Regions from separate parts of the Desulfosporosinus meridiei DSM 13257 genome, predicted to be linked through region 2. Evidence: riboswitches for the same ligand, from Rfam matches in the RefSeq annotation. Region 2 holds a riboswitch; each other region holds the start of a gene.
What was found. Region 2 has a riboswitch for molybdenum cofactor ahead of moaA (GTP 3',8-cyclase MoaA). Riboswitches for the same ligand answer to the same signal wherever they lie in the genome.

Region 1 (7,067 bases), 300 kb from region 2:
ATTAAATAGTAGCATTCCTCTCGCAGCATGTGATCTGGTATTAAAGGGTCAATGATACCTAACGCAGTATTACTAAGGAGCATTTCTTGCAGCTGTATCAAAAATTGATTAAACTGTTGGATCTGGCTTGCTGCTTCATGATTGAACTCAGCTAACTCTGGAAAATTCTTTAATGATCTCGCAAGGCCAACCATTTCAATAGCTTTCTGATAAGACGATTCAAAATCTCTAGTAAATCGCTGACCTTGCATTCGTAAGGATTTTTCGACAGCGTCGAGAGTGGTTGCAATTGAGTTAGCATGTCCGATGGCATCAAGCAGCCACAACAAATGATAGTGAGTAGGATGGAGTAACGGAACATCTTCCCCCTTGAGCAGAAAGCCTAACACTAATAGATACTCTTCTAGCTCATTGACCATATGGCTTATAAATGAAGGAGGGAGAGATAATCCGATTTGACCTGTGAGATGTCTCTGAATCAAATGCAATTTAAACTCTTTTAATTGTTGAACTCGCTGCCAAATAAGTTGATTGATACTACTTAGTTCCTCCCTATTTAAATTCTGCCGGGTTTGAGTGAGTAAATTATCAAATTCCTGAATAAAGTAAAGTGCCCGGCTGATTTCCTCCTTTTCTGAAGGGCTTAAGGCTTTATAGATGAAACGGGAATGATCCCCAAGAACCTGTAACCAAAAACGGTGCTCATATAAAGCAGATGTGATATAGCCAGAGCTCATGGAAAAACCTCCTCTTTAACCATTGCTAGTTAATGATATTCGCCCATAAATGAGTTATACCATGAGATAAGCAATACCCTGCGTCGATTGTTCAATGGAAATAGGGCTTGGTCAAATTGTTTTTGACCAAGCCCTATTTCTTAATCAATTGGGATTTTTCGGGAAGTATGGAAATTGTCGCCTGACCTATCTGTAGACGAAGCTTATTGAAAAATATCTTAATCATTGTATGGTTACTTAAGAAATGAGAATCCTAATTCATAAGTTGATAAAGAAAAAGGTGATTATTAATGAAATCTGCCAATAAGGGCTTAATGCTTACTGGACTTGTAGTAATAGTACTATTATATACAGTTTATAGAGTAAGCTATTCTTGGTTTGGTAATCCATTGACATGTCTAAGATGTCATGAAGTGGAACCCTATGCAGTGTCATGGAAAAAGTCCCCTCACAGCAGTGTGGACTGCCGGTCATGCCATGAAAATAGAGGAATTTTTCGTAGAATGGATTTCACTGCTCGTGGTGTTAGAGATATTGGAATACATATTAAGGGTGACTACTCATTCCCAATGAAAGCCGTGGTTTATGAGTCGAATTGTATTACTTGCCATTTAGGTGATTTTAAGCCGGAATTAGAGGCACCTCCCATGCCTAAAGGGCATGCCAAACATATTAAGAATGGTGTAGGCTGCAACAATTGCCATAGAGATACGGGGCATAAGAATGGCCTTATGGTAGACGAGAGGTTTGAATAGTCACAACGGAAAATGATAGTAATTTAGAAACCAGTAGATCATGGAGCAAGACTTTCGCGTTCGGAGATTAGGATTGAAGAGACATCGTAAAATTTTTACTAGACTTCTGCGATGATCTCACCCATTTGAGATATGTCATACCCTCCAATTCCCTGTACTTCATTTCGAAATGCGGAGGATCTTAAGATGCTGATTAATGCCTGGAAATGTGGGCGTTCCACATCTTCCAAGCGCATTACTAAATCATAGCGTTCTTTATGAAGGGGGATAAAATCAAGATTAGCAAATTGCATAGCAACCTTTTCAATCCCCAAACCAACGTCTGCTTCACCGCGGGCAACTTTGCTGGCGACGGCCAAGTGGGTTAACTCTTCTTCTCCGTAGCCAAGAATGTCTTGGCGCTTAATTCCCGAGATCCTCAGTTGTTCATCTAACAATACTCTTGCCCCTGAGCCTCTTTCTCTGTTTACATAACGAACTTCAGGTTTGACTAAGTCTCCCCAAGTGGTTATGTTTTTGGGATTTCCCTTAGCAACATAGAATCCTTCCATTCGATAGACTAAGTTAATGACACAGGTTTGGTGACCAGGCATTAGTCTTCGTACATACGGGGTGTTGTATTCGTTAGTATCGCTATCCCATAAATGGGCAGTGACAACGTTGGCCAACCCGCGATATAAGGCCATCAGCCCATCAATACTACCGATATAGCGGCGTAAGAAGTGAACCTGGGGAAATTGCTTCTCTAAATACCGGGTCAAAATGTCCAAAACAATATCTTGGCCGCAGATAACTAAGCTTTCGTCACTGGTTAAACGATGGCGATGAACTAATTCCTCGTTAATGGCTGAGGGGTCTAGAGGAGGGGTAGATGTGCTTAGGCCCTTAGATTTTTGCTTATAAGCCTCAAGATCAGCACCCTCTACACGGACTTTACGACCAATGCGATAAGCAGTAAGCTCACCTCTTTTGATCAGCTCATATACTGTAAATTTCGAAATCTTTAAGATCTTGGCAATTTCTTCGGGCGTATAGGAAATATCAGTGGACATAGCTAAGCTCCTGTCTCTTATAAGTATGCAAATGTACTGTATACTTTGCTGAATGTACTTGCTAATGTATTATAACACATAGTATAATGTCAGTGTAATTCAGTCTTGTTAGGTTTTGTTTGTTTATGAATGGTTGTAGAAGTTATTATTGACCAACATTAGCTAATACAACCTAACATGAATGGAGTAGTCGAGAAAAAGTGCTTGAGGAGGAGTGGAAAGTGAAAAAAATATCATGGTTATTAGTATTAAGTTTTAGTTTGTTGATCATCTTATCTAGTGTAGGTTGTAATGCGAATAATCCCGCCCAATCGCCAGAAAAAACTACTCAGGTAGAATCTACAGAAATCATGGTATCGGCTGCGGCAAGTCTGCAAAATTCGCTAACTGAACTGCAAAAGGACTATGCTCAGAAAAAACCCGAAGTGAAGCTTACTTTTAACTTTGGAAGTTCAGGAACTCTCCAACAACAGATTGAACAGGGTGCACCGGCTGATCTTTTTATTTCTGCAGGTAAATCTCAAATGGATGCTTTGGGGCAAAAAAATTTGCTGGTTAAAGAAAGCAGAATTGATTTACTGGGGAATGACTTAGTTCTTGTTACAGGAAAGCAAAACAACAAGGTAACCTCGCTAGCAGACCTGGCTAAAGCTGATGTAGGGAAAATTAGTATCGGCACTCCTGAGTCTGTGCCTGCCGGAAAATATGCGCAGGAAGCTTTGACAAGCCTCAAGCTTTGGGAGCAATTAACGCCTAAGTTTGTCTTGGCTAAGGATGTAACCCAAGTCTTAAATTATGTCGAAACAGGCAACGTGGACGCGGGCCTGGTATACCAATCCGATGCTCAGGGCTCAGATAAGGTGAAAGTTGTTATGGCTCTTCCTGAGAGCAGCCACAAGCCTATTGTTTACCCTGCGGCAATTATCTCAGCTACCAAAAATCAACAAGCTGCAGAAGAGTTTTTAAAGTACTTACAGAGTTCGGATGCTCAGAAAATCTTTACCCAATACGGATTTAAGTCGATAGCAAAGTAAAGTTGTTCAGGGGATCGCCTTCCTGAAGAACTTACCCATAATTATTAAGCAGGAGCCCTGAAAACTGGACGAAGTGCGGTGAGCCTTATGGATTTTAGCTTTATTCCAATTATCTTGTCCCTAAAAGTTGCCTTCGCAGCCGTTATCATTGTAACTTGTACTTCCATACCACTAGCTGGTTTGATGGCCAAGAGGGAGTTTCTGGGCAAGGATGTCGTCGAGTCAATTATTACCTTACCTTTGGTATTACCGCCCTCGGTTATTGGTTTTATGCTGCTTTTTGTTTTTGGCAAGAATGGTCCTCTGGGAAAGCTGTTAGAACAATGGTTCCACACCAGAATAGTCTTTACCTTGGCAGGAGCTGTTGTTGCGGCTGCCGTTGTCGCTTTGCCGTTAATGTATCAATCAGTGAAGGTAGCAATGGAGAATGTGGACCCCAACCTTGAAAAGGCTGCCCGTACATTGGGGGCAAAGGAGCTAAGAATATTCTTCACTATCACTCTGCCTTTGGCTTGGAATGGAATTGTGGCAGGCTTGGTATTAGCCTTCGCCCGATCTCTGGGCGAATTTGGAGCAACGTTGATGATTGCTGGGAATATCCCGGGTAAGACTCAAACAATGCCGTTGGCTATCTACTTTGCCAATGAATCAGGAGATACAAGGCAAGCAAGTATATTGGTTATCATTATGACAGTGTTTAGTTTTATGGTGATTTATGGGCTAAACCGTTGGGGGAAAGGCTCTCAGAAGGATAGGAAAGGGGGCGGGGATCATGCTTAAGGCACATTTTGAAAAAAAGTTGCCCTCTTTTGATCTGGAAGCAGACATTTCTTTGAGTAACGGAATCCTTGCTTTGGTCGGTCCCTCCGGGGCTGGCAAAACCACGATCCTGCAGTGCATCGCGGGCCTGCAGACCCCTTCTCAAGGCGAGATTAAGATCAATGATAAAGCCGTTTTCTCTACTGAAGAGGGCATAAATGTTCCTATCAGAAATCGGCGTATAGGGTATGTTTTTCAGGACTATGCTCTCTTTCCCCACATGACTGTTGAAAAGAATGTAATGTACGGTATGCCCAAAAAGGATAATAGCCCTAACAAGGTTTTAACCGTTTCCAATGTATTAGAAATGCTGAAGATTGAACATCTCCGGCAGCGCTATCCCAACCAGATTTCTGGGGGGGAAAAACAAAGAGTGGCTTTAGCTCGTGCCTTAATGACTGAGCCAGAACTCTTACTACTGGATGAGCCACTTTCAGCACTTGATCAGGACACGCGAAGAACGCTTCAACAAGAACTGCTTAGGCTGCAAGCCCAATGGCAGATTCCCTTCATTTTAGTCACCCATGATCCACAGGAAGCAGAAATGCTTGGAGATCAGATTATTAAGCTGGATCGGGGTAAGCAAGAGACGATTAAGATGTCAGATAAGTTAAATGAAACAAGTCTTAGGAAAATTAAATAGTAAATCTCCGAGCCAGTCTGACCTAAGGATCAAAGTCTACGGTCGCTGGACAGGACTTTAGATCCTCAGGGTATTCTTGGAAACAGGTATGCCTTCACTTTTTGAAAAGGAGTACAGGTGTAATGCTAGGCTACTAGTTTACTCAGGGCTCCCTTTTCGGGGAGCCCTATTGTTTTGCCTCTATGCTAAGGCCAGGATTTCTAACCTATTAACTATGACTAACTCTGTAAGGGGGTTAATGTGTCTTTTGATTTGATGGAGATTGACTTTGTTCCGCTAATTATATCTTTAAGAGCTGCAACCATGGCCACTATTGTTACTTTCTTTTTAGGTATTGCTGCAGCGTGTTTTGTTTCAGGGTATCGGGGAAAATTTAAGGGATTGATTGACGGTGTCCTTACTCTTCCCTTGGTATTGCCACCAACTGTTTTAGGCTTTTTGTTGCTTGTTTTGTTTGGTAAGAATGGGCCCCTTGGAAAATTTCTCACAGCCATTGGAACGACGGTCATATTCTCTTGGCAGGCTACTGTTATTGCAGCCTCAGTCGTGGCCTTTCCTTTAATGTATCGAACAGTAAGAAGTTCTTTTGAACAGATTGATCAAAATATTATTTATGCTGCACGCACACTAGGTGTCTCGGAGTGGAAGATATTCTGGAAGATTACAATTCCGCTCTCTTGGCCGGGAGTTGCCGCAGGAATGGTCTTGGCCTTTGCACGAGCTCTGGGAGATTTTGGTGCCACACTGATGATAGGGGGCAACATACCGGGTAAAACATTGACCATCCCTGCGGCTATCTTCTTTGCTGCCGAAAGTGGAGATATGAATAAGGCTTTACTCTGGGTGATACTAATCTTTATTATTTCACTGATTGTTATGACGTTAATGAACTATTGGACGGATTACCAGCGTAAGTTAATAATTTCAGCAGGCAGGAAATAGCATGGAACTATTGGTAGATATTCGAAAAAAGCTTCTAGGGTTTGAGCTGGATGTGAGTTTTGAAGCGAGTAAGAATATTCTTGGACTTTTAGGCGCTTCAGGCTCAGGTAAAAGTATGACCTTGCGCTGCATCGCGGGAATTGATACTCCTGATCAGGGCAGAATTGTCCTTAACGGCAGGACATTATTTGACTCTAAGAAAGGAATAAATCTCCCCTGTCGCAAGCGGAAACTTGGATATTTGTTTCAAAACTACGCTTTATTCCCTAATATGACGGTGGAGGAGAACATTGGCTTTGGAATTGGAGATAAAAACAGGGAGGACAGATTGGCAATTATCAGTGAAAAGGTGAAGTTGATTCAACTGGAAGGCTTAGAAAAACGCTACCCCAATCAGCTTTCCGGAGGACAGCAGCAGCGAGTTGCTTTAGCCAGGGCTTTAGCGGTTGAGCCCGAGGCGCTGCTCTTGGATGAGCCCTTTTCAGCCCTGGATGATTATCTAAGAGGCCAGGTGGTTAACCAATTGACAGATAATTTAGCGGATTATCAAGGAGTTACTCTGTTTGTGACCCATAACATGGACGAAGTTTATAGGATTTGTGATCAGTTAGTGGTGCTGTCAATGGGGAAAATTGAAGCTAAAGGGGGAAAAGAGGAAGTCTTCAAGTGTCCCCCTTCCCTTGTAGCAGCCCAGTTAACTGGTTGTAAGAATTTTTCTCAAGCAAAATACATATCACCCTTTGAATTAGATGCCCTTGAATGGGGGATACGCCTAAAGACCAAGGGTACAATTCCAAAGCAAATCAAACATGTAGGTGTTCATGCCCATATGCTCGAAATTGCCCGAGACGAAAAAGAGGATAATGTCTTCAGGTGTTGGCTGAAATTTGCCAGCGAGACCCCATCTCGTACGATAGTATATCTAGTTACAGAAAGGGATCATCAAAAGCAGAACCACGGTACTCTTCAATGGGAGATAGCAAAACAAACTTGGTTAGAGTTGAAGGATAAGCCTCAGCCTTGGACCCTAAGAATAAACCCTGTTGATTTAATAATTGTGTAGAGGAGAGAGTGTGAACTATGAA
Region 2 (7,067 bases):
ACTGAGCATACCTGTGGTACGGACAATGTCATGAGTCTGGCAAACCTAGCTATGCTGACAGGAAATATTGGTAAGGAGAGTTCAGGGGTTAACCCAATGCGCGGCCAGAATAACGTACAGGGTGCCTGTGATATGGGAGCACTTCCCAATGTTTATCCCGGTTACCAACAGGTTGCCAGCCCAGAAGTACGAGCCAAGTTCGAGGCAGCTTGGGGTGTTCCCCTTGATCCGAATCCCGGCTTTATGATTCCAGATATGTTTGGAGCTGCAGTTAGTAAAGATCTGCGTGCTCTGTATGTCTTAGGAGAAGATCCGGTCATTACGGATGCCGATGCGAACCATGTACGCAAAGGTCTTGAGGCCTTGGACTTCCTTGTTGTTCAAGAAATTTTCTTGTCTGAAACAGCAAAACTAGCGGATGTCGTCTTACCTGGTGCTAGTTATGCAGAGAAGACAGGCACTTTCACAAATACTGAGCGAAGAGTGCAATTGGTAAATCAGGCCATTAAGCCTATTGGAAATGCTAAGACAGATGGGGAGATCATTTGTGAGCTGGCTACTCGTATGGGTTACCCCTTCAACTATGAATCTTCTGCAGATGTCATGCAGGAAATTTCAAAGCTCGCACCACAATTTGCTGGTATAACCCATGAGCGCTTAGGAACACAAGGCCTGCAATGGCCTGTACCCCATGCGGAGCACCCAGGAACCAAGTTCCTGCATGAAGGGAAGTTTAACCGGGGCAAAGGACTCTTTATGGCCGTAGAAAATCAGTTGCCTGCTGAATTGCCCGATGAGGAATATCCTTTCTTGCTCAATACCGGACGTAAACTCTCTCACTATAATGTTTTCACCCAACACTCCCCTTCATTAGGCATCCATTCTCCTGAAGAGCTTGCTGAGGTTAATCCTTCAGACGCTAAGAAACTGGGAATTGAAGATGGAGAAGTAGTCCAAGTAGCATCACGCCGTGGTGAGCTGAAAACTAAAGTTAAAGTAACTGAGAGAGTCCCAGAAGGCATGGTCTTCATGACACTTCACTATTTTGATTCACCAACCAATGTCCTGACCAATGGTGCCTATGATAAAGTTACCAAAACCTATGAGTATAAAGTATGTGGTGTAAAAATTTCCAAGGTTAGCTAAGATCCAAAAGGGGCCGATGCTTTACGAACTCAGTTCGTAGAGCATCGGCCCCCCGTGTTGTGTGCGTGTTGTGCGTGTTGTGGGGACGGTCCTTTTAACACACTATAGTGTGTTAAAAGGACCGTCCCCACAACACGTGACTTAGAAGTTTGAATATGGTACATTGAGGGTAGAATGAATGATTGGGGAAGTGAGGATTTTTGAAACAAGAAATAGTAATGTATACATTACCCCTTTGCCCATATTGCGCACGGGCTAAACGATTCCTCACGGGCAGAGGAATTATGTTTTCAGAAAAGAATATCCTGATTCCGAAGAATTTTAAAGAATTGCGGAATATGACAAATTCGATTGGAGTTCCGGTAACCATTGTAGGCAAACGAATCTTGACTCGTTTTTCGTTAGCTGAATATGAGGAGGTCTTTAGAAATTAGTACTCCAAAATCCGAAATACAAGTTCCTAGGTTGCAGGCAACCGGGGTTTTATTAGCGGGTGGAAAAAGCTCACGGATGAAAAAGGATAAGGCGTTTCTTGAGATAGAAGGACAGTCATTGGCTGAACGAAGTCTTAAGGTCTTGAAGGCTTTATTTCCAGAGGTGTTAATCAGTAGTAATCAGCCCGAACTCTTTGCCCAGTATGAGTTACCGGTTATTCGAGATGAGGTTATAGGTCGAGGCCCCTTGGAGGGGCTCTATCAAGGTCTTAAAGCAGCAAAGCATGATGTCGTATTTTTTGTTGCCTGTGATATGCCGTTTTTGGAAATAGAACTTATTCGTTTTTTAGCAAAGTGGAGTTCGGATTATGATTTAGTCGTCCCAAAACTTCAGTCTGGCCTTCATCCATTGCATGCTTTTTATCATCGGCGTTGTCTGAGTGCAATAAAAAATAATCTTGAGGCAGGCCGCCTGAAGATTATTGATTTCTATTCAGCATGTTCAGCTAAGTATGTTGATGAAAAGGAAATGAGTGGTTGTTTTACTGATTTAACGAATGCGTTTTGCAACGTAAACACACCAGAAGAATGGTCTTATATCAATAAGACCATAACCCCCATTTAGAATTCATTAGAGTTACAAATGATACGTTCGCTGCAAGTATAAATATTTACCCGTTGTTCCCTGGCAAAGCCTAGAACTGTAATATTCAGAGCAGTTGCTTGCGCGAGAGCCATATCCGTTGGAGCACCTCGAGCAATAAGGATAGGTGCTTTCATTTTGGCAACCTTAAGTAGTATTTCAGAGGCAACTCGACCACTGAAAAATACTACATGGTTTTCAAGATTTAATCTTTTGCGAAAGGCTTCCCCACTTAGTTTATCAAAAACATTATGTCTGCCGATATCATAACTTGTCATAAGGACTTTTCCTTGGTAACCTATTCCGCCGCTATGGATACCTCCGGTTTTTGCAAAGAGGGGGAGATATGACTGTAGGAATTTTGCGTAACTATAAGCTTCTTGAAGAGAGATACGATAGTTCGAGGTTATTGGTTTAACCATCAGGGCATCATTGGCAAAGCAAAAGGACGCTCTGCTTTTACCACAACAAGCTGAAACGTATCGTTTACTCATTAGCTCTTTTTGTAAAACGCAGGGCCTGCCTTCGACCCAAATCATGAAGTTCGCAGGATCTTGTCGTATTTCGTATACGTCCTCGGGAACTTGGATAAATCCCTCATTAAATAAAAAACCAAGGGTAAGCTCTTCGATTTGAGAAGGAGAGCACAATAGTGTTGCTATTTCCTCCCTGTTATAGTGAACGGTTAGGGGAATTTCTCGAACAACTGTATCATCTAGCCATTCTAATAATTCACCGTTGGCTTTAAGAATGGTATGGGTAACGGTTTCATTTGTCATAAATCCTCCTTGGACATAGCCTTTCTTATAGTGTACAATATTATTAAAGAAACCTAAATGTTTTTTCGATAGAATAATAAATAGAAAATAATTAAATCATAAAAAGCGAGCTATTTAAAGAAGATCTAAAAAAGGAAATTGGCTTTAAATGGCGAATTATAACTTTAAGAAAAAACAATTGAATTACTCCGAAGCTGAGTTACCTAAAGCATCTGCAATGGTGACCAGACAAGTGTCATAGGCACTCGGGTATTATGGGAAACTGTAATATCTCCTGTTGGAAAGGAGTCTGTCGACAGGTGGAATTAAACCCACGGTTGTTTGCAGACCGTGGGTTTTTTTGTTGTTTAAAAATAATAATCTGAGAAGAGGAGTCATAATGCAAGATCAATATCTTAGACGAATTGAATATCTCAGAATTTCTATCACAGATCGTTGTAATCTTCGGTGTCAATATTGCATGCCGGCTGAAGGAGTTCAATGGTTGCCTCATGACTCTATTCTTTCCTTCGAAGAAATTTTAAGATTAATGAGGATAAGTACACAATTAGGCTTCCGGCGCTTTCGAGTTACAGGCGGTGAACCTTTAGTTCGCAAGGGTATTTTAGGTTTTTTGCGGGAAAGTGCTCAACTACCGGGAGTAGATGATCTTATGCTAACAACTAACGGATTGTTACTTCCGGAAATGGCTTTTGATATAAAGTCGGCAGGGGTTCAGCGCATAAATATTAGCTTGGATACCATGGATCGAGATCGTTTTTACGAAAACACGCGTGGTGGTGACGTTTCAAAAGTTATTCAAGGGATTTTTCGTTCCCTTGAGGCGGGCCTCAATCCAGTTAAAATTAATGTGGTGGTTGTACGGGGATTTAATACAGATGAGTTGCCGAGCTTTCTTACCCTAGCTAAGGAATATCCGCTTCACGTTCGATTCATCGAGCTTATGCCGATTGGAGTCAGCTCCGAGCATAGGTCAGATTTTGTCTCAATTCAAGAAATGAAGGAGCTTCTGGGACTTGAGGATGATATTCCCATTAAGGACATTCCCGGCGGAGGACCTGCAGAGTATTTTCGACCCAATGGTTATAAGGGAAGTATAGGCTTTATTAGTGCCTTAAGTCGCCATTTTTGCAATACCTGCAATCGGGTGCGCTTAACTGCGGATGGAAAATTAAGACCATGCCTCCACAGCAAGCATGAAGTCGATTTTCGAGAAGTTTTGCGGTCAGGTATCTCCGACCAGGAAGTTATGAAATTGTTTGCTCAGGCTGTATGGCATAAACCAGCAGAGCATCATATGAACAACGAAGCGTGGCAAGATACACGCGTAATGTCTCAGATCGGAGGGTGAATAGTGGAGGATTTAACACATTTTGATGAGGAAGGCCGCGCTCGTATGGTGGATGTCAGTGATAAAGCTGAGACAGCACGAGTTGCCGTTGCTCAGGGAAAGATACTTATGAAGCCAGAGACATTGGAGAGAATCCGCTCAGGTTTAATTGCTAAAGGAGATGTTTTGGGAGTGGCTCAAGTTGCTGGAATTATGGCTGCCAAGCAGACATCCCAGTTGATTCCTATGTGCCATCCATTGGCGATTACCGGTGCTAAACTTAGTTTTAAATTTGTGGAGCCTGGTGAAATAGACATCGAGGCAAGTGTGAAAGTTCATGGCAAAACCGGGGTTGAAATGGAGGCATTGACAGCTGTAAGTGTGGCGGCCTTGACCATCTATGATATGTGCAAAGCTATTGATAAAAGTATGATGATTAAAGATATTTATTTGGCGGAGAAGATAGGCGGGAAAAGCGGGCATTATATACATGGCTAACTGCCAATCGCTTGCATTATAGGTGGAGAAATTGCAAGTAAGACATGCCTAGTTCAAGCAACGCATATGAAGTAGAGCTCCAGATGCGTAAGTTTCCAATATAACAATTTTGTTGAGGGGGCTTTATAGTGGGAAAAATTGTAGCTGTTTGTACAAGTGAACGAAAAGGAATGCGAAAAAAAAATGTAGGTGAAGGAATCTTAAAGGTCAATTTTGGGCTTGAAGGTGATGCGCATGGAGGAGATTGGCATCGTATGGTTAGTCTGCTAGCCATGGAGAGCATAAAGACAATGCAGGATAAAGGGTTGAAGGTGAAGCCTGGAGATTTTGCAGAGAACTTAACAACTGAGGGGATAGAACTATTTACACTGCCAGTTGGAACAAAGCTGAAAATTGGGGCCACCAGCATAGGGGAAGTCACTCAAATTGGTAAGGAATGTCATACAAAATGTGCGATATATCATCAGGCAGGGGATTGTGTCATGCCTAAAGAAGGAATCTTTATTCGTCTCCTGGAGGGTGGAGTAGTTCGAGTTGGAGACATTATTGAGGTGATCGAGTAATGCTTCGTGTTGGAATAATCACAGCCAGTGATAAAGGATCGCGTGGAGAAAGGGAGGATCTCTCAGGCCCTACCCTCAGCAAGCTCGTTCAGGAAATTGATGGCGAAGTTGTAGAGTATATAGTGCTTCCCGATGACCAAGCACAATTAGAAGCAACCATGTGCCAATGGGCAGATGAGCTCAACTTGGATTTGATTCTCACGACGGGTGGAACAGGATTCTCGATTCGAGATGTAACACCGGAAGCTACTCTAGCTGTAGCTGATCGTATGGTTCCTGGCATTGCTGAGGTGATGCGCATGGAAAGCCTTAAGGTAACGCCAAAGGCCATGTTAAGCAGGGCTATTGCAGCCCTTAGGAAGAGAACCTTGATTATTAATATGCCAGGTAGCCCTAAGGCAGTGCGTGAGTGTTTTGCTGCTATCGCACCGGCGATACCTCATGGGATTCAAATTCTCAAAGGAGAAGCTAGTGAATGTGCATCGACATCTCAAGCAACCCAAAATCAATAAAAATAGAGGCTGAACCCAAAACAATAGAGAGATTGGCACGGATGTCAATCTCTCTATTGTTTTGCAATAAACTATTACTTATCTAACCTTAAATAATTCAATTTAGATTACAACCTGCGTTCTGTCTGGCATCAGATTTTCCGCAATTTGAATATAGATTACAACTCCAATAATAACGCAGATTCCTAAAATATTGCTAAGCTTCATTGTCTGATTAAATACCAAGAAACCTAGAATACTGGCAACAACAGGGTCGAGAGAATACATTATTTGCATGTAGCTTGGTTCGATGTATTTCAAGCCTTTCATATATAAGGAATAACAGCCTATTTGGGGTATTAGTCCAAAGCCTAAGATCAATAATAATGCATAGCCGTTAGTCTGATTGCCTATCTGAATAATATTTTTGACTTGAGCTATAGGTGGATTGGAAATAGACAAGATTATTACGGCAAATAAAGCAATATACATCAGTATTGCATTTTCATCGATTCCTTGATCTAATAAATATTTCTCAAGAGTCATAAGTATCGACCATGTCAGTATGGTTAGAATTACCCAGATAACTCCATTTAGGTTTAGATTGAAACCTTGGCTGAAGACATCTAAAACTAGACAAATACCGAAAATTGCAGAAATGGCAGCGCCGATTTTTTTTAGAGTTATGGGGCTTTTAAATACGATTCTCGAAATAATCATGATCACAAATATGTTGCAAAAGATTAACGTTGAAACTACTCCAACCGGGAAATAATTAACAGACTTCACGAATGCAGTATTAGTAATAGCTGAGATGAGTCCGGCAAACAATAACAAGGCAAAGAATTTTATCGGAATTTTAAAACCGGATTTATTAGTAATAGCTAACAGAGTAGAGAAAAAGACCAGATTAAAGGAAGGGGCGAGAATTGCGATACTTGTAGTATTGATGCCAAGGTTAGACATTAATGTACAAAAAGTTCCATTAGTGCCCCAAAAAATGGCGGAAAAAATCCCGAAAATAAATCCTGTTCCCTTTGCACTTAAAGTTTTCAAACGTTGTTCCCCCCGGTACTGACAGAATGTAATTTTAGTTATTGTTCGTCATTGTCATAAAATCTCCTGTGGTCTAAACTAGACTTTTTAGGATTTTGCTAACAACTAGGATTGATACCAAAGCTTG
Region 3 (4,333 bases), 290 kb from region 2:
AAAGGCCTATTTTTCCAGCATATTTATCTTTTCTAGTATATTGCCTAAACCTAGAAACTCCGCCCAGCTAACTTGAATAAACTCACCATCTTGATTGATGAAAGGCAACTCCGTCCGGTGAGGGTTATAACTAAAATCAGCGCCCATACGCCCTTTAAGACAAAGCGGTCGGCCATTGGCAGCCGATTTTGCTATAACCCCAACAACTTTGCCATGTTTTGAGTTAATAACAAATTTACAGCCGTAATCGCAAAATGTACAGGTTACTTCTTCTGTCGTAAACTCCCACACTCTGCCTTTACCTACCATACTCTTATCCACAAGAGCTCCCACTGGACAGATTGCTACGCATCTATTGCAATAAACACAAGCCGAATCCTTTAAGTCGGTGTCCATAAAAGTTGAAATCTTAGTCTCAAATCCACGATTTGCAAAACTAATTACACTGCGTTCCGCTACTTCCTCACAAGTAGCAACACATTTTCCGCATAATATGCATTTGTTGAGATCTCTTAAGATATATGGGTTTGTATCATCAATGGGAAGCCGGCGTTTTTCCCCATTGTAAACTTTTCCGTTTACACCATATTCATAGGCATAGTCTGCCAATGAACATTCCCCCAGCTTTTGACAGGTCATGCAGTCTAAGGGATGATTGGCGACCAACAGATTAAGAATTGTTTTACGTGCATTCCTAACTTTTGGATTCTGCGTTTCTACCTTCATGCCTTCAGCTGCTTGAATAGCACAAGATGGAGAAAGATTACGCATTCCTTCGATTTGAACAACACATAAGCGGCAAGCGCCGGAGGGAGTAAGCGCTGGGTCATGACACAAGGTAGGAATTGGAATATTATTCAGGCGACAGGCCTCAAGTACAGTTGTACCTTTCGGGACACTGACTTTTCGTCCGTCGATGGTTAAAGTAAGGCTCTCCATGTGTTTCACTCCTTAACTATAAATTGTTTATTTTACTACATCATTAAAACTCTTTTTTGAGCTTGTTACATATCGGCTTATTTCTATTTTTTACATGACTATTTCGCAAGCATCCTAAGTTTAGGCTTATCTCTGGCTTGAACCTCAGCAACAAGCTCGTCGTAGAGGTCATGAAGTCTTGATAGACCTTGAGCTACCTGTTGAAGGGTGCAGTTATTTGCTACATATTCCCTTTCATCTGAAAATCCTACCATGATAAAATCCGTGAATTCTACTATTTTCTGCGTATCATAATTTATAACAACAAGTGATAACCCTTGGCCTTCGGGCTTGAGCTTAAATACTGAATCGGCTGGTTCTTGCATCAACGAAGTCCTCCTTAGATATTTAGTTTGATCTCGTTATAAGAATGTTTAAGATTTGTCAATTTATCTGCTTTTCTCAGGCCAACTGCTTCTGTACTTTTATTACCTGACCAAGAATACCTACAGCAATTTCTGCCGGAGTCTCAGCTCTTATTTTCAAACCAATCGGAGAATACAATTTTTGTAATGACTCGCTCTGGATTCCTTCTTTCTCCAACTCTGCTTTTAGGGCTTTGACCTTTCTATAACTGCCAGTCATTCCAATATACCTGGTTGGTTGGTTAATCACTTTCCGAAGACATACCTTGTCAGAATAAGTTCCTCTGGTAACAAGCACAATGAACGTCTGTGGATTGATACTTAGAGTATCTAATCCGCGTTCAAGATCATCACAAATAATCCTATCCGCCAAGCAAAGGCGGGCAGAATTAGCAAGTGCTGGGCGGTCATCTAAAACTGTCACCTGGTACCCCAGAACTTTAGCCATAGCCACCAGTGGTTGGGCGATATAACCTGCCCCTACAATCACCAGATGCAGAGTAGTTGTTGGAGGCTCAATAAATAACCGCAAGCAAGCCTTCGACAGGGAAGGCTCACATATCTCAAACTCAGAATCCATACTAATTAACTGCGGATGTAATTTTTCCCCACCTGCCATAGCTTTCTCTAGGGCAGCTTTGTTCAATTTCTCCGAGCCTAGATCCCCTAATGCATCCCCGGTACTTCTGGTAAATAGCTTTTTTCCGATTAACTGTTCGTCGAGTGCTTCGATTACAGTTACAAGTGTGGGATTGTCGCTCATTAAAGCTGAGAGATAGTGCTTATTAAGATTTATTTGCTTTAAGGGGTTTTGAAAACCTAAATAATCTATGAATAAACCCATGATACCCCCACAAACCATTCCCTCTTCTTGAATATCATCTGCAATCATATTTAGATAATAGATCTTTGAAGTGTGTGTCGCAATAACCTTGAAAGCTTCCTGCCTGGCCTCATCCTCACCGCATCCACCGCCGAGGGTACCAGTCGTAGTGCCGTCAATGTAGACCAACATCTTAGCCCCAGGTTTGCAAGGAGTCGATCCGAGGGCACTGGTCACAGTTATCAAGGCCGCCTCCAGGCTTTGGTCAAATACCCTTACTAGCCCCAGAAAAACATCTTTATCCATAAAACCTTGCCCCCTAACCCCTGCCTCTCTTTTCTCAATATAGCAAATCCCGGTTAATTAGGATCTCATGACTTCCTGGATATCCTTTTCTGTCAATATGTTCTTCAACTGAATCTTATCTATAAAAATAGCTCCACTCATAGAGAGTGGAGCCCACACAAAATATACCCTTTGCAGGCCCGCCACCTCCTTTTCAATAGTGAAGGCAGATCCGTTTCCAGACATGCCCGAGGGCTAAAACCCTGGCCGAAATACCATAATTTACTCTTTAGGTGGTTCGGCTCGGAGATAGTAAATTATAAAGTTTTTACAAATACTTCTCTGCTTCAGTGAATCAAGGAGTTTGGATATTCTCCATCGTCACTCCAATATCAGAGGGTTTACCAAAATACATGGAAGTTGTTACAATCCCATCGATACCTGTTCGAGCATACTCTTCAATATTCCCTTCATTAATCCCACCCGCTCCCAGCAGCGTAATATTAGGGTTAAGGTTGTGAATTTCAGCGACGATGATCCTTAGATCCTTGGCCGGGACTTTATCAAATTGTAATCCATCAACACCCGATTCGATTAAGAGGCGAGCATCCTCAATGCTTTCTACCTCTACGATAATTTTCTTTTCACAGGCCTTTCCTTTGATTACCTTAATCATCTCGGCCAGATTATGGATATCTCCCAGAAAATTGACATGCTGCTTGAAAATTAAGATAGTTTCAGATAGACCTAAACGATGAGGATAAGCACCTCCAGCAATAATCGATTTGATGGAGAGCTCCTTGGTGCCTGGAAATGATTTTCTGGTAGCAACGACGGTGGAATGCGGGTCTATTGCCTTGGCTTTATCTACCATCCTTTTTGTTCTAGTGGCAATACCTGAACAGTATTCAAGAATATTCAGAGATACTTTCCAGGCCATGTGCAGGTTTTCTGCCAAACCTTCAGCTATTATAAAGGTATCTCCTGGATTGACGATAGTACCTGATGGTAAGGACTGCAGCTCGGTTACTCCCAGTTTACGAAAAATCCTTAATACCTCCTCAACCCCGGATAAAACCGTAAATTCCCTGGCCTTAAACGAAATTCTTCCCTTCATTCCACCTATGCCAAGTGTCAAGGTTGTCAAATCAATATACGGAACATCCTCTTTGATCCATCTCTCAATAGTCTCATCGCTAATATAAAGCATCCTTACACCTCCAATTTTACTGTTGTAACCACACCTAACACCACAAAAGAACGAACGGGTCTAGCTTATTCCCCCCTGATAAATCCATTTTTCTCAAAGATCTTCATCGCTTCATCACTCTGCAGGTATTCTAAAAACTTTGAGGCTTCATCACCGTTTTTAGAGGATGCAACTACTGCCGCCGGCAAGGTCACTGGCTTATGCGAGTTAGCTGGAGCAGGCGCTACAATCCTAACCTTATCTGAGGTGATCGCTATAGTATCCCAAACAAAACCTGCCTCAGCATTCTCCGTTTCCACATAAGTCATTATTTGCATTAAATCCTTACCGATCACAAACTTTGGTTGTAACTTGTCCCATAATTTCAGGGTCTCTAGGGTTTCCTTTGTTGTTTTGGCCGCAGGAACTGATTCTGCTTCACCAATCCCTATTTTCTTGACCTCTTCGTTTGTTAGATCTTCAAAACTCTTAATCCTAGTATTGTTCTTATTAACAACCAGCACTAGCTCGTCTCCCAATAGATTTATCCTAGTCCCTTGCTTAATCAGCCCTTTTTGCTCTAAGGCATCCATTTGCGGTTTGCCCTGAGAGATAAAGATGTCCGCAGCGGCGCCTTGTTCAATTTGGTTTTGAAGTGATCCCGATGGTCCATAATTGTAAACCAGTTTGACT

Region 1: another riboswitch for molybdenum cofactor. It lies ahead of modB (molybdate ABC transporter permease subunit); the one in region 2 lies ahead of moaA (GTP 3',8-cyclase MoaA).
Region 3: another riboswitch for molybdenum cofactor. It lies ahead of DESMER_RS02085 (XdhC family protein); the one in region 2 lies ahead of moaA (GTP 3',8-cyclase MoaA).

What each region holds. Positions count from the first base shown of each region.
Region 1 is NC_018515.1:439,671-446,737, forward strand. Features, by position in the region: gene DESMER_RS02035 (DUF2935 domain-containing protein) at 1-737, opposite strand, end outside; gene DESMER_RS02040 (NapC/NirT family cytochrome c) at 1,028-1,492, shown strand; gene DESMER_RS02045 (helix-turn-helix transcriptional regulator) at 1,591-2,544, opposite strand; gene modA (molybdate ABC transporter substrate-binding protein) at 2,766-3,578, shown strand; gene modB (molybdate ABC transporter permease subunit) at 3,666-4,358, shown strand; gene DESMER_RS02060 (ATP-binding cassette domain-containing protein) at 4,351-5,040, shown strand; molybdenum cofactor riboswitch at 5,034-5,168, shown strand; gene modB (molybdate ABC transporter permease subunit) at 5,296-5,982, shown strand; gene DESMER_RS02070 (sulfate/molybdate ABC transporter ATP-binding protein) at 5,984-7,045, shown strand; gene modA (molybdate ABC transporter substrate-binding protein) at 7,063-7,067, shown strand, end outside.
Region 2 is NC_018515.1:740,375-747,441, forward strand. Features, by position in the region: gene fdhF (formate dehydrogenase subunit alpha) at 1-1,146, shown strand, start outside; gene DESMER_RS03425 (glutaredoxin family protein) at 1,347-1,580, shown strand; gene mobA (molybdenum cofactor guanylyltransferase) at 1,558-2,205, shown strand; gene fdhD (formate dehydrogenase accessory sulfurtransferase FdhD) at 2,202-3,002, opposite strand; molybdenum cofactor riboswitch at 3,177-3,306, shown strand; gene moaA (GTP 3',8-cyclase MoaA) at 3,382-4,353, shown strand; gene moaC (cyclic pyranopterin monophosphate synthase MoaC) at 4,357-4,830, shown strand; gene DESMER_RS03450 (MOSC domain-containing protein) at 4,959-5,393, shown strand; gene mog (molybdopterin adenylyltransferase) at 5,393-5,905, shown strand; gene DESMER_RS03460 (DMT family transporter) at 6,008-6,940, opposite strand.
Region 3 is NC_018515.1:446,990-451,322, reverse strand. Features, by position in the region: gene DESMER_RS02095 (NADH-quinone oxidoreductase subunit G) at 7-939, opposite strand; gene DESMER_RS02090 (hypothetical protein) at 1,038-1,304, opposite strand; gene DESMER_RS02085 (XdhC family protein) at 1,381-2,472, opposite strand; molybdenum cofactor riboswitch at 2,643-2,772, opposite strand; gene modD (ModD protein) at 2,807-3,661, opposite strand; gene modA (molybdate ABC transporter substrate-binding protein) at 3,727-4,333, opposite strand, start outside.